Regions from separate parts of the Oceanicoccus sp. KOV_DT_Chl genome, predicted to be linked through region 1. Evidence: riboswitches for the same ligand, from Rfam matches in the RefSeq annotation. Region 1 holds a riboswitch; each other region holds the start of a gene.

Region 1 (4,938 bases):
AATGAAACACTAGAACCACTGTCCCCAATCACCAAACTATCCGTTGTTATCAAAGAGCCGTCAGGTACATCTATCACCCGCCATTGATAAGAGGTAATCACCGCATTAGAGTTTGGCTCAGCAAAAGCACTCACTTTCACTAGCAAGCTCGAACTGTATTCATATGAGCAGAGAAATATAGTGCTTATAGTACCTTCATCTCCGCAACCGAGTTGCACCGGGAGACTATCTGATGGGCAAAGATCGCCACTCTCAAGGCTCTGCACATCCTTATCAAACGGACAATCATCCGCATTGTCGCCTACAGTATCGCCGTCCGAGTCTTGAGATTCAGATCCATCATTTGGATAGAGGTCTATTAAATTATCAACCCCATCACCATCTACATCACCCGTAACTTGTGGGTCGGCAGGGTCCGCATCAACAATATCTGGATAACCATCACCATCACTGTCCAGCACCAATACAGGAGCAGAAAATTCAGGGACAGCCAGTGCCGTTTGTGAAGGCACCCCACCCAACTCAGCGACCTCAGTCTGCAAAAACTCACCGAGCATACTAATTGGTGTTTCGGTACCGGGGATATTGAGCGCCAATAAAGCTTCAGTATTGAGTGTTGCTACACTCAGGATCTGTTCAACTGTCAACTCAAGCAGCTCTGGCACCCCTTCACCATCACTTACACCATCTAAATTATTATCAGACAAATCTTTAACAATACCCAATAAAAGATTATCTCCACTTGTATTGGGAGCAAACTCTTTAAGTTGCACTACCAACGCGCTAAACACTTCGATGACAGTTCGATACGCCAGGCTTGCATCTGACCCACTGCCATCAAGACTTACTGGAGAAGTTCTCTCCAACGCTGTTGATCCAATATCATCAAGAATACCAAGGCCTAATGATGTAATAACGGCGTTTACTGCTGCTTTTTTAAGTTCGCCAAACTGTTGGCTGTCTATTTGCTCTAGTTTTGCTGCGTCGAGCAAAGTCCTATGTACCACCATTGTGGTCAAAGGTGTAGGGTAGACTCTATCACCTCGAAGTAATGCGGATGGGCTGATTATTGCCGACAGGGTATCAATCACCGGAACACTTCCGTTCAACTCAGCCCCGCCCGAAACCTCGATTAATATCGGGCCTTTATTAAGTGTTTCACTCTTGACAAATACACCTGAGAAGTTAGCGGCACTGTCGGTAACTCCCTCGCCGATAAGCCGTCCTTTTATCTCATCACCGCCAAAATCAATTTGATAAACACGTACCTCTGCGTTAACTCTTGGCCCTTTGACAGCCATTCCCTGCAACTCGGTTTCGCTGCTTGGCGTTGTATTCGCGTCACTACTGCCACCACAAGCAGCTAGCTGTAAAATACACCACAAAATAAATAGACTACGAAAAAACATCATTACCAAACCTCTAATTATTTTTTTTATCAAACATATAGCAGCTTAAAACAGACAAAAAATAAGCGGGCTAACGCCCGCTTATTTTTTAACAACTAATGAATCACTTCTTAACGCGACGACGACCTACAGTTGACAGACCCAATAAAGCCGAACCAAAAAGCCAAGCAGCTGCAGGAACTGGAACAGCAGCTACTTCCGTTAGGGTGATATTACCGGCTAAATAAATACTGGCTGACGAGCCCAGCACGGTAGCACCTAATGTATTGTCGCCGAATACACCTGCAGTATTACTATCTCCAAGGCAAGTAGGAGACAAAGCAAATCCTACGGCATCAGGGGCCCCACACAATCCAAGTGAAATAGTGCCATCACCATTAACCGTACCGCCACCCAAGTTTAAACCATACTGCGCCAAACCAAGATGGTTGGCGTCGCCGATTACGCCACTAACTGCACTTTGGGTAAGATCGATATTATTAACACCATTACCATTAACTTCAAAAGCAATACCACCAGCACCACTTCCATCGAACAAAACGCCGTTATTATAGGCAGACGTCACGCCGTTAAATAATAACTCTATCGGGGCACCAGCAAAAAAACCAATCGTACCATCGACTGTAACACTACCACTGTTAATAATATAAGTACCGCCAGAAACATCGATATCAAGCTCACCGGAAATAGTTAGATTGGTTGGATTAACACCGGGGATGTTGTCAGTTGTGCCAAGCATAACAGAGCTATTAGTCACATCTGAACTGATTGTGTAAGTAGCGGCGCTTGCAGCGCTTGCAACAAATGTAGAAATAATTGCCGCGCTAATTAAATTTATTTTTCTCATGAGAGGTCACCTATAATTTTATAATTTATTTTTAGGGCAGCCAGGCTATCTTCTAATGTTACCGACTTTACGAAGACCCTTAGCTTTCCGACCTCGACTCACGTCGAGTGCAGCTTTTTCCTACTTCCTAAAACTTCAGACCAAATATCGACCTGACGGGGAGCAACTTATTCCCTAAGCCGGCCAGAGGTCAATAAACGATTTTCAATAATTCAGTAAATTTTCAAGAAGAGGTTAAAAACGTTTTAAATTTAGTGCAAACAGAATTTTTCCTGTCAAGATACTCGACACAAAATGACATAAAAAATCTATTTTTAGTTTAAAAATGTTTCGTGTATTTATTACTATTATTTAGTTACCAGATAGGCATATATCATTTAACGAAATGATAATTTCTATAGCATAATTACAAACTAACCTTTTGAAAAAAACAGATGATAAAAACACTTATTTATGACCCAAATGGAAACACAGTTATCCCAAGCAGGCTTGATTAAATATGCACTTACCCTCCCATAGTTCGCTTTGGTAAAGCCCTATAAAAATATGATGAACTTTTCCAACTAGAGATTCGCATCCGAGCGCACTTACCATGCACTAATATGGCCTGCATAGAAACACAGTTAACCCAAACAAACCTAACTACGCGTATATTTATCCTTTATAATTCACATTGGCAATGATCAATAAAAATATAATAAATGTAACCACCTAGAGCTTTGCATCCGGGCGCACTTGCCAAGCACTAAATTGCGAAAATTTGCTAACTACGGATAAGGGCAAAAGCGCAACAACGGGGTGGCAACATGTATTTAAGAAATAGACTCTATACGTATCTGACAACACTCATAATTCAGCTGCTTGCATGTACTTATGTGTTTTCTCAAGCCCAGCCGAACATACTACTTATTGTCGCCGACGATCTTGGATTCTCTGATCTGGGTGCCTTTGGCGGCGAAATTTCAACGCCAACTATTGATCAGCTAGCCTCGGAAGGGCTGCGCCTTAGCAACTTCCATACTCAGCCAACCTGCTCGCTAACGCGCGCCGTATTGATGTCGGGTGTCGATAATCACCTAGCGGGAATGGGGACTCTTAGCGAGCTTATTACTCCTGCCATGAAAGGACATCCAGGCTATATAGGCCAACTGAATTTTAAAGTCGCCACTCTTCCAGAGTTACTACATAAGAACGGATATCACACCTATATCGCAGGAAAATGGCATTTGGGTGAAACCCAAAAAACTGACCCCTTCTCTCGAGGTTTTGAGCAGAGCTTCTCGCTATTGACGAATGGAGGTAGTCACTGGTACGACCAAAAGCCGCTCTCACCTTCGATGAAAATGCGCTACACCGAAAATGGGCGCACAGTGCCTAAACTACCCAAAGATTTTTATTCTACTCGCAATTTCACCGACTTTATGCTGGGCAAACTAAAAGAATCCGAAGGTGACGGCAAACCGTTTTTCGCCTACCTGTCTTACATGGCCCCCCATAATCCTTTGCACGCACCTAAGGCGTATATCGACAAATACAAAGGAACTTACAACGAGGGCTGGGACGCCCTTAGACGAGAACGCCTTAATAGTCTAAAGCGAATAGGTATGGTCGAACCTGGCATCAAGCCTTTTCCCAGATTGCACTTTGTACCTGCATGGCACTCGCTTCCTCCAGAACAACAAAAAACCTATGCAAGAAGAATGGAAATATATGCCGCCATGATTGACTATATGGATGAGCAAATTGGTCGAGTACTTAGTTATTTACGCCAAAGTAATCAGTATGACAATACCATCATTATCTTTATGTCTGATAATGGCGCGAACGGCGCACCCAATACCACATACCCTAATCAAACAGGTGATTATTTAGCGAGCTTCGATAATAGCCTTGAAAACAGCGGGCTAACCAATTCTTATGTTGATATGGGTGCCGGTTGGGCCCAGGCCAGCATGACACCACATAGACTATTTAAAAGCATTGTCACTGAAGGCGGTACACTCTCCCCATTGGTGGTAAAACTTCCTGGCAAGATGATAAATGCAGGGAATATAAGTGCGGAATTTACCAGTATTCGCGATATCATGCCGACCTTACTTGATCTTGCTGGCATCTCTCCCATCCACCAAATAAACAGGCGAGCCACTCTACCACTGCAGGGAAAAACGTTACTTCCATTACTTTCGGGCAAAACATCTAAAGCCTATAAAGGTGCCAATCAGTTCGGGACAGAAATATTTGGTAATAAAGCCTACACTTCATGGCCGTGGAAAATTGTCCTTCTATCACCACCATTAGGCTCGGGAGCCTGGCAACTGTTTAATCTGGAAAAAGATCCAGCAGAAATGACTGACCTATCTCTCATCCATATTGAAAAACGCAAAGAGCTACTAAAATTGTGGCAGCACTACAAAATTAAAAATAATGTGATCGACTTTTAACTCAAAACTCTATTAAGAGAACGCAAAGGGGGATCCGTAGCGCAAACCTGTCAAGCCCCTCTATCCTTAGACGCTCAGCGGTATTTCAAAGACAATTTCTTACAGAATTTTTCGAGCTGCAGGGCCCATCAATTAATACATTAATAGGCCCTGGACTAAAGCTAAGGAAAATAGCTTTGAGATAACACTTCCGTTATTGCTAATCTTTTTTAGGTATGGGGCCGCCCAAGTAGCCAGGCCA
Region 2 (4,938 bases), on a different contig from region 1:
GCACCGCCGTTACCGATAAAGACTTTGCCTTTGGCCGCGCGAGGCGCACCAGTAATACTGTAAGCATGTTTGCTGAGGTCAGCAGTAACGACATCCCATATTTTTTTCCCTGTAGTGGCATCCAGTGCGACCAGGCGCGCATCTAAAGTACCGAAAAACACTTTACCTTCATACAGTGCAACGCCACGATTAACCACACCACAACACGCTTTTTTTGTCCATTCCTTTGGCACTTGCGGATCAAACTTCCAAATCAATTCACCGGTTTTAGCATCCAGCGCATAAACCATACTCCAGCTGCCACTTACGTACATAATACCGTCAACAATTAATGGGGTAGCTTCCAGGCCACGACCATAATCGGTATCAAAACTCCAAGCCAAACCTAGCTGCTCAATATTCGTGGTATTAATCTGATTCAACTCACTGAAGCGTTGCTCCAGATAGTCCTTACCGTAACTTAACCAATTATTATCACTCTGATTAGCAATACTCTCGGTAGTAACAACCTGAGTACTTTGTTGAATAGTTTGCTCTGCCGGTATCGCCTGCACAATCAAACTGACGAATAACAATGCCAGCGAAATAAAACGACAAAATAAATGAGTAGTCACAAACAGCCTCTATATAGGTAAAATCATTGATCGGTATACTAGTGATATCAATGTCTGCAAACAATGACCAAAAGTTACCACTTTAATGACAAATAGGGTAACCGGGAGAGAAAAAATATCGACCTAAAAAAGTCCCCAAGCATAGAATTAGACTACCACTAAAAATTTTCAGGATTGATACCCTGAAAATTTTGGTAGAAAGACTGAATATCTTGCATATCCTGTTCAACATTACCGGTGGGAACAAAGGCAGGACCGAAGCCAACTTTTTTATTTGCGGCATCGATAAACCCTAACACTATAGGCAGCTCGCTATTCAATGCAATATGATAAAAACCCGTGCGCCAACGCTCAACTTTACTTCGCGTCCCTTCTGGCGGCACAATAACAATTAAATTATCAACACTCTGAAAATAATTTACCATCTGTTCAACAACATTATTTTTTTTACTGCGATCAATGGGAATCCCACCCAACCAAATCATTAGACGTTTGAATGGCTGCATAAAAATATCATCTTTGCCCATCCAATGTGCGTCCAGACGAAGACTAAAACACACTAATAGCAGTAAAGCGAAGTCCCAGTTACTAGTATGAGGGGCCGCAGCCAGTACATATTTAGGCTGGCTAGGTTTATCACCACTAACCCGCCATCCGATTAATTTTAAAATAACAATAGAGACACCCGAAAGATTGTGCTGATTACCGGGGTGAGAAACATCGTTGTTTTTAGTTCTGTAATATTCGATGCCATAATAAAATCAGTGCAGCTGATATTTTTGTTGTATCAAAATTATAACAGTGTTTGAGCTATCGTCACCCTCATTTTGCTATTTCTCTGGTTCCTGACTGCCTAAGCAAAAAAATAGCAATTATCGGGTGGTCATTTTTTGTTTCAGGGATTACTGTATCCGGAATGAAATCCCTACAGCACAACAAGCTAGAAACGCAGCAACGCCACTATCAACTGGTGGCCAATGCCTTGCGCTTTATCGACCAGCACCAGGGCGAACAGCCAGAACTAGCCGCTATTGCCAAGCACTGTGCGATTAGCGAATACCACTTCCAACGAGTCTTTACAGAATGGGCCGGCGTCAGTCCAAAACAGTTCTTGCAATATCTCACCCGGGAACAGGCCCGGAGTAGATTACTGGATGGTGCCAGTCTATTGAAAGCAGCTGGCGATAGCGGCCTGTCCTCGAGCAGCCGCCTGCACGATCTTTTTGTTAGCCTGGATGCCGTAACGCCGGGCGAAATAAAAAACGGTGGCAATGGCATAACATTTATCTACGGAGTACATCCCAGCCCCTTTGGTTTGTGTTTTATCGCACTGACTGAGCGCGGCATTCATCGGCTGGATTTTATTGAACAACCTCAAGACATAGAATATTTGTTAGAGGCGTTACAGCGCCAGTGGCCGTTAGCGATATTAGAAGAAAACCAAGCCAGCTCAGCAATTGTAGTGACACAGGTTTTTTCAAAATCGCCACGACCGTTATCCTCACCGCTGAAACTATGGGTTAATGGTACCCAGTTTCAATTCAAGGTTTGGGAAGCTTTGCTGAGAATTCCATCGGGTGCTGTCGCTAGCTATGCCGAGGTTGCCAAGGCGATCAACCAACCTACTGCGGCCAGAGCGGTCGGCAGTGCTGTCGGAAAAAACCCCATAGCATTACTGATTCCCTGCCACCGGGTGATCCAGGGAATGGGGGAATTAGGTCACTACCGCTGGAACCCTATTCGCAAAAAAGCGATGCTAGGCTGGGAAGCTAGCCTTAAAGTTGACGAGTGTTAATTAATCAAATCGCCCAACATGCTCATGGTTTTGGCTAATAATGAAGGTTCGCCCCGGTATATCTCTTTGTAGTAACTCAGCTCTTGCGCTTCGGGATCAATATCACAATAGATATGAGCATCTAGCCACTCGTGGACTGTGCCAACATCGACATCCAATACAACTTTATAGCTATTACGATCGTAATTATACCGAGTAGACAGTGGTAGAATTTCACTGCGCAACAAACTGTTACCCAATTTAGATTGCGCCTCATAAACACAAGCATCATAAGCATCCATCAACGCAAAAGGTGTTCTGCTAAAGTCACGATGTAAAAAAACGGCGTCAGCACCGGTCACATCTAAATTACGATCACCACTTAAATAATTACTGACTGAAGCGACCAGTACCACGGCTGCCAACAATAGCAAACTGTACAGTAGCGGCTGCTTACTACTTTGATAAAGTTTATTGAAAATTGACGGTGAAGTATTTTCACTACTGATAGCCATCGACTCATAATCTCAAACGTTAAACGTTACGTCGCCGCCAATATAATTGGCTGAGCAGACATTGATCAAGAAGTGTGGTTTATAGTGCTACCACTTCCTTCGGTAACCGTTCGACCCTAAGCTATATCAGCTGGGCACTGGTTTTGCGTCCTCGGGTTGCCCCGAGTTTGCCATTTCGAGAAGCCGTAAGAGACGGGCTTCATATTGCAAGTTGGCATACAATGCCTTAAAACTTCGCTAGTTTCGCCATTTAACGCAATCGGGTCAATAAGTAATAGTACTAAGCGGGCAAGACCGACAAGGCATCGATCCGGTACTTAAATCCCCATACCGCGGTGATCCAAGCATTGCAGCCCCCTCAAGGCCACTCGCTGACAAAGTCCCTAGGGTCTAATTCACGCAATGGTTTATAGTTGCCATCTACACTGCCCAAATATACAAAGCCGACCAATTCCTCTGTTGTTGCAATTCCTAACCCGTCTTTAACGATGTCATCATAAGCATTATCACCGGTCCGCCATACACCTGCATATCCTTGTGCATGCGCCGCCAGCAATAGGCTATGGGCCGCACAACCCGCAGATATCAGCTGCTCTACCGCAGGTACCTTGGGGTGCGCCTTTATGGCCGCGATAACAATAATAATCAGGGGCGCTCGCAACGGTTTCGCAGCCAGTTTAACCATTTCTTCTGCTGACAGTGGCGCCTCCCCCGCAGCCCGCCTTCTAGCCTGAGTAGCTGTTACTAATAACTCTCCTAGCGAGTTACGCGCCTCACCGCGCAGGGTTAAAAAACGCCAGGGTCTAAGCCAGGAGTGGTCTGGTGCACGAAAAGCGGCTTTAAACATCGACGCTAACTCAGCGCCCTCAGGGGCTGGCTCGGTTAACCTTGGTGCTGAATTGCGACCATGTAATAGCGTTAGTGCATCCATATTTTAACTCTCGACAATTTTGCCGTGCATATTAGTGTTTATAGCGTATTGCAACAAGTCGGCAGTGCGTAGTAACTAGAATTTGTTAGTACCAACAGCAACTTAATTTAGAAGAAATCGTAAGTACTATTGCCTATTGCAAGCTGCTTTAAGGTAATTATTCTGGCGTCTAGCAGACCATTAGCTAAACTAAGAAGATTGATTAGCTACCAGCAAGTATAAGATGCAAATATTTTCATTGGCGCTGGGCCAAGCCCTCATAACAAGAGCAGTAACAAACCTGTGAAAAAAACCATTGTCCGGCCCGGCCGCACTATTCAGGAAAACAAAAAAACACCCATTCCAGTATCTGGTTTAAAGGTGGGGATGTATGTTTCCGAATTAGACCGCCCTTGGTTAGAAACGCCTTTTATTTTACAGGGTTTTAAAATTACCAGTTTGGAAGAAATTGAGACTATCGCAGAACATTGCGAATTTGTTTACGTCGAGGGCTATGAAGACACTTGGGCCGCTGCCGAGGAGCGGACTAGTAGTGTAAAAAGCAGCAAAACTAAAGTGAAACCTTACACCACTTCGGCGACTAACAAACAAGAGTTTTCTCGCGCAAGCGCCGCCCACTCTACCGCAACCCAATTAACGCGTTCCTTTATGGACGATGTCAGGCTCGGCCAAGGTATCAATATTAAAGACGTTAAATCCAGCGTCTCGGAATGTGTATCGAGTATCATGCGCAATCCGGATGCCATGATGTGGATGTCCAAAATTCGAAAAAAAGATGAGTACACCTCGGAACACTCCGTCAATGTCGGCTTGCTGGCAATTACCTTTGGTCGCCATTTAGGCGCAAGTGAAGAAGACCTCAACAAACTGGGGCTTGCCGGGATGCTGCATGACGTTGGAAAAATGCGTACGCCTAACGAAGTACTCAACAAAGAGGGCCAGCTAACCAACGAAGAATTCGACATCATGAAGTTTCACGCCCAACATGGTCGAGATATTCTGATTGCCCATAAAGATGTTTACCACGGCGCGGTGGATGTCGCCTACAGCCATCACGAAGCGCTGGACGGCACTGGCTATCCGCGCAAAATCAAAGCTGCAGGG
Region 3 (4,938 bases), on a different contig from region 1:
AAGGAAAAAAAACCAAACGCTCAAAAGACGGATCAACCAAACCGGGCCGCTGGAGTACTTTTTTATTTGAAACATTTAATCCAGCCCACTGGCTCACCGGACCAGCTAGCATCACTGAGTTTGACCCCGCCAACGGCCTGACCGTGATGGAAATTCCTGACTGCGGTTGGCATACCTGCGCTAAAGCGGAGAGTCTGCCCAACCCTGGTGCGCTTCCACAAGAAGGCTGCCTTTTAATCTGCAAAGGACCATTTGAAGCTATGTTTAATGGTGAAGGTGGCGGCTTGAAAATGGAATTCGATCCACATTTACCCGAAACCTCCTGCACCGTTCGCATGAGTTGGGATGCTAGTTAATGGCCGGGCTATTTTCTTTTTTCTCCAATCAGCATCGCATCATTACCCAGCAACAGGAAATAAAAAAACTACAGGCTGAATTAGAAAAATTACAACAGCAAAATGACAGTATGCGACAAGGCATGCGCCGCTGCGTCACTTGCGACTATCGAATTAAAGCACAGCAACACGACAAAAATTAATCACAACTGACTCAAACAACAAAGAGGTTTTTTATGTCTGTAATACTCGTCACTGGCGCCAGCACTGGTATTGGCCAGGAAACAGCACTGCATATGGCACGCAAAGGTCACACGGTCTATGGCGCTTGTCGAAATCCTGCCGGGGCAACCGAACTAAAAGAAAAGATCGACGCCGAAAATTTACCCGTTAGTATCATTAAACTGGATTTAGTCGATCCCGCCACTATCAAAACCGCTGTTACTGAAATCATGGAAAAGCACGGCCGTATTGATGCACTGGTGAATAACGCAGGGATTGGCGGCGGTCGCGCCGTTGAAGAAACACCACTGGAAGAAGTCCGGGAAATTTTCGAAACCAATTATTTCGGCAACGTCAGCGTGCTGCGCGAAGTCACGCCCATTATGCGCAAACAAAATTCTGGCCGTATCGTCACGGTGGGCTCATTGGCAGGCCAGGTTGTTATGGGCTGTCACGCTCACTACTCTGCATCCAAGTGGGCAATGGAAGGCTTAAGCGAAGCGCTCGCCATGGAGATGGCGGAGTTCAACGTCAAGGTATCAATTATCGAACCCGGTGTCGTGTTAACTCCAATTTGGGCTAAAGGTAGCTTACCTGAAGGTGAAACGCCTTACCGGAAAACACTGGATCGTTTAGCGCGGTTTTTTATGTTTGGTCATACTCGCCCGGCGATGCCGGATGATGTTGCCAGCGCGATTGCACACGCGATCGAATCGGACAAGCCCCATTTCCGTTACCCAGTAGGGCCTGATGCCGTTGAGACCGTCGCTGCCAAAAACAAAGTCAGCAATGATGAATGGATGGAGATTAACTGCCTACAGGGTGAAGAGTTTAATGAAAAAATGGCTAAGCTCGTGGGCGTTGATTATTATCGCGGCGAACTGAATTTTCCTAACGCAGAATAAACAATCAATGCGGTTGAATAACCATCAACCGCACCCTCGTTTAACTAATACTTGTCCGCACTAATCAACCTACTCTTTAACGCTGCCACTAGTGCAGCGTTAAAGTAGTCTCTTCGTAGAATGGCACTTACTTTAATCCCTCATACCCACAAAGGGCCCTACTGTCTGGAACAATCACCTACTCGTCATGCGGTTACTGACGGTGATGATATTCAGCTGAATAAAATCAGAGCCACTGTCAAACCATCCAACGAAGGAAAACGCAAGCTCGTCCAGCACCAAAGGGCTGGAGGACTTCCAAAGCAGCTTTAATATGCTATTTAATGGCGCAAATAATGGGGAATTGATTATCGATTTATAGCAGCCAGGGCCGCTTTAGGGACTAGAAAGGAGCAAAATAATCACTGTCTCAGGCAGGCCAACAACCTCTCAGCCAATACAGCCCCAAATCAGGGCAACAAAGGAATAAAAAATCAATTTGTGTCGATATTTATTACAGAACAGCAACATTGACACCACTAGAAATGTCAAAGTAGCACCAAAACCTTCCAGCCACCCTAAATTAGCCCAACTTTTAGCCACTCACTTAAACTTTGCTTCAAAGTACCCACTAATCCAAGCTAATAGTTATAAAAAAAACTCTGATATGCTTATTTTTGATAAAAACACCGTCTGATCCAGGCCAAAATGGGACCTATCGAAGCCACCGTTGAACGAACAGGCTCAAGATAATAGTTAAGCCACAAATTCGAACAAAATTAAAATCAATCTATCCGGTTTTCTTTGTCAATAAAAACATACTTGACGGTTTTTCTTACAGATTAAGTCGAGATCTGGGCCGCAAAAACTGCTCTACTCACGAACTAAAACATAAGCACCTGTTTTTATTAGCTATTTAATACTTGGCACCATACTTGTATTAACCAAAGCAAGATACGAGGAAAGTTGACAGTAATCGGGTTTTAGATTGGTGCTATAACCAATCTATAAATGGAATTAAAAGGACTAACCCGTATCTGATAAGAAGAAACGTTATTCAAACTAATAAAACTAAATTGAAGGCAAACGCCAAACCTGTCGTGAGGCAGGGACGGAAAACCAAGGGTCTTAAGAATTAGGTGGTCAAGCATAATGGATAGCTTGCAAAACAGGGATCAGTACCTAAGTAAGACAGCCGGTTACCCTTCTCGAGAAACCTCGAGGATATAACAATGAAAAAACTATTATTAGCAACTGCAATCGCTGTAACCGCTGCACAAGCAAACGCTGCAGTATTCAATGTAACTGGTACTCTTTCTGGTGCAACAAACGCGCAAGCAACTATCGTATTCAACCCTGCCGCTCCTGCTTTGGTTGGTACATTTGACGATTCCGATGGCTCATTCAGCTTCTCAGTTGAAGACTACGACATGGATATCATTATCGCTCCTGGCTTGAATGCTCTTGTTGAACTGTCTGCAATCACTGTTACTGGTGACGGCGCAGGCCAAATTGGTGGTGCTGCAACCGTTGATAATTGTAGCGGATCATTCGAAGCCGCGGTTTGTCCTGGTGTTGGCACTCCTCCAACCTCTAATACCTACACTTATTCTTTTGATGGCTCTGTAGGTACTATCACCAATGATATTAATGGTGGTTTCAGTGGCGGTGGTAACACTTTGACTTATAGTTTTGAGACATCAGAAGTACCTGTACCAGCTGCAGCTTGGTTGTTTGGCTCAGCTCTTGTAGGTTTGGCGGGTATTGGCCGTAAGCGTAAGTAATTTTCGCTTCCCGGTACTCCCATAAAAAAACCCGCTTCGGCGGGTTTTTTTATGCACATTGAATAACGCTATTGCCTCAGTGAAAAGCTTTCCACCAACCCTTAACCCCAATCGGAAAAGCCAACGCCTGTTTTTTAACGGCTGCAGAAACACTCGCTGATACAGCTTGTTCCGCAGCGGGCATAAGTGGCGAAGCATTGGCAACAGGGTCAAGCGACTCCAGCCTCAAATCTTCAATACATGCGACAAAATCCTGCATATAGCCTTCATGATGATCGCTCGCCTGATGCTCCCAAAAATCCTGATTGGTTTTATACGACAGCAAACAATAATAAAATCCTTCTTTCTCACCACGCCAATATTCATAGCGTAAACAGTTGGGCTCAGTGGCATGAGTAATACGGTACATTTCTTTCATGACATTTTCAAAATCGGCTTCCTTGCCTGAAAATACCTGTATATGAGCTAATAGTGTGGCCATATTTCCTTCACGCCTGGTTTTATTATTTTGCTAGCTTTTCTCGCCGGATCGCTTCCCGCTTTCGCGCGCTATTGCTCAGGATAAATCTGAAACACTATAAATAAGCCAAAGTTATCATCGACTTGATCGGGAATGACAAGAAAAAGAGAGAGCTATCACTACCCCTAGCCGATTTTAGTTAACACCTTGCACTGATTACTGGGTGTTTTTAATGCTTCGAACGCATCAGGCAAGTCATCAAGACCTATCACATCAGTAATCATCGGCGATATATCAATCCGTTTATCCGCTAACATCGCTATCGAGGTTTCAAAATCATCTTTGGTATAAGCAATAGCAAATTGAATATTCAGCTCTTTAATCAAACCGAAAAAGGGCATGATATTGTCTGGCTGTTCACAAACACCCACGGGAATAATTTTTCCACCGTAAGGTGCCATTTCCATGCATTGCTGCAATAAACCGGGAGCACCCACACATTCGAAAATAATATCGGGAGCTGCACCTGTGAGATCACTAAACTGAGTTAACAAACCTTCCGCACCTGCGGTTAAATCAGGTTTTATCACATGGTTAGCGCCCATTTTTTTAGCTAGCTGTGCTCGTGAATCTGCCAATTCACTAACCACCACATCGCGAGCACCAAAGAATTTAGCCCACAGCGCCACCGTCAGCCCTATCGGCCCCGCGCCCATTATTAATATACGACTACCTGCTTTTAAATCGGCAACGCGAACCGCATGCAAACTTACCGCCAGCGGCTCAACCAAAGCGGCGGTTTTTAAATCCAAACTGTCTGGCAGCAAAATAGTTTCACGGCAACCTGTGGTCACGTACTCGGCAAAACCACCCTGGTCATCAACGCCGGATACTTTTTTATTCATGCATTGAAAAAACTGGCCGCCGGCACAGGCTAAACATTTACCACAGGCAATAAAAGGCAAGGCGCAGACTCTATCACCTACTCGCCAATCACCCTCCGCCTCTTTGCCGACCTCAGCAATTTCACCAACGTATTCATGACCTAAAATCTGGCCGCAGCAGGCGGTCGTTAAACCTTCGCGAGTAGCATGTAAATCAGTGCCACAAATCCCGCAGTACGACACTTTCATCACCAATTCGGAGGATGCTGGCGCCGGGTCAGCTACCGATTCGACACTGAGTGGTTTACCCACCTCTTTAAACACAGCCGCTTTCATGGGTTAATCCTTCATTTATTAATGGTTAAGATA

The links. A riboswitch is a leader RNA that binds a small molecule or an ion and turns the genes downstream of it on or off. The one in region 1 is predicted to bind cyclic di-GMP.
Region 2: it holds a riboswitch for cyclic di-GMP, as region 1 does, so the genes downstream of both, UNITIG_RS21830 (hypothetical protein) here and UNITIG_RS00915 (VPLPA-CTERM sorting domain-containing protein) in region 1, are expected to answer to the same signal.
Region 3: it holds a riboswitch for cyclic di-GMP, as region 1 does, so the genes downstream of both, UNITIG_RS23510 (VPLPA-CTERM sorting domain-containing protein) here and UNITIG_RS00915 (VPLPA-CTERM sorting domain-containing protein) in region 1, are expected to answer to the same signal.

Annotation. Positions count from the first base shown of each region.
Region 1 covers NZ_FQLF01000001.1:192,670-197,607, reverse strand. Annotated here, with positions in the region: gene UNITIG_RS00920 (hypothetical protein) at 1-1,412, opposite strand, end outside; gene UNITIG_RS00915 (VPLPA-CTERM sorting domain-containing protein) at 1,513-2,256, opposite strand; cyclic di-GMP riboswitch class I at 2,289-2,380, opposite strand; gene UNITIG_RS00910 (arylsulfatase) at 3,063-4,697, shown strand; gene UNITIG_RS00905 (acetoacetate decarboxylase family protein) at 4,897-4,938, opposite strand, start outside.
Region 2 covers NZ_FQLF01000007.1:131,040-135,977, forward strand. Annotated here, with positions in the region: gene UNITIG_RS21815 (PQQ-dependent dehydrogenase, methanol/ethanol family) at 1-614, opposite strand, end outside; gene UNITIG_RS21820 (lysophospholipid acyltransferase family protein) at 773-1,363, opposite strand; gene UNITIG_RS21825 (bifunctional transcriptional activator/DNA repair enzyme AdaA) at 1,531-2,409, shown strand; gene UNITIG_RS21830 (hypothetical protein) at 2,406-2,903, opposite strand; cyclic di-GMP riboswitch class I at 3,002-3,085, opposite strand; gene UNITIG_RS21835 (nitroreductase family protein) at 3,262-3,834, opposite strand; gene UNITIG_RS21840 (HD-GYP domain-containing protein) at 4,117-4,938, shown strand, end outside.
Region 3 covers NZ_FQLF01000002.1:1,071,537-1,076,474, forward strand. Annotated here, with positions in the region: gene UNITIG_RS08725 (hypothetical protein) at 1-356, shown strand, start outside; gene UNITIG_RS08730 (hypothetical protein) at 356-538, shown strand; gene UNITIG_RS08735 (SDR family oxidoreductase) at 572-1,462, shown strand; cyclic di-GMP riboswitch class I at 2,520-2,648, shown strand; gene UNITIG_RS23510 (VPLPA-CTERM sorting domain-containing protein) at 2,674-3,225, shown strand; gene UNITIG_RS08745 (putative quinol monooxygenase) at 3,302-3,706, opposite strand; gene UNITIG_RS08750 (alcohol dehydrogenase catalytic domain-containing protein) at 3,871-4,905, opposite strand.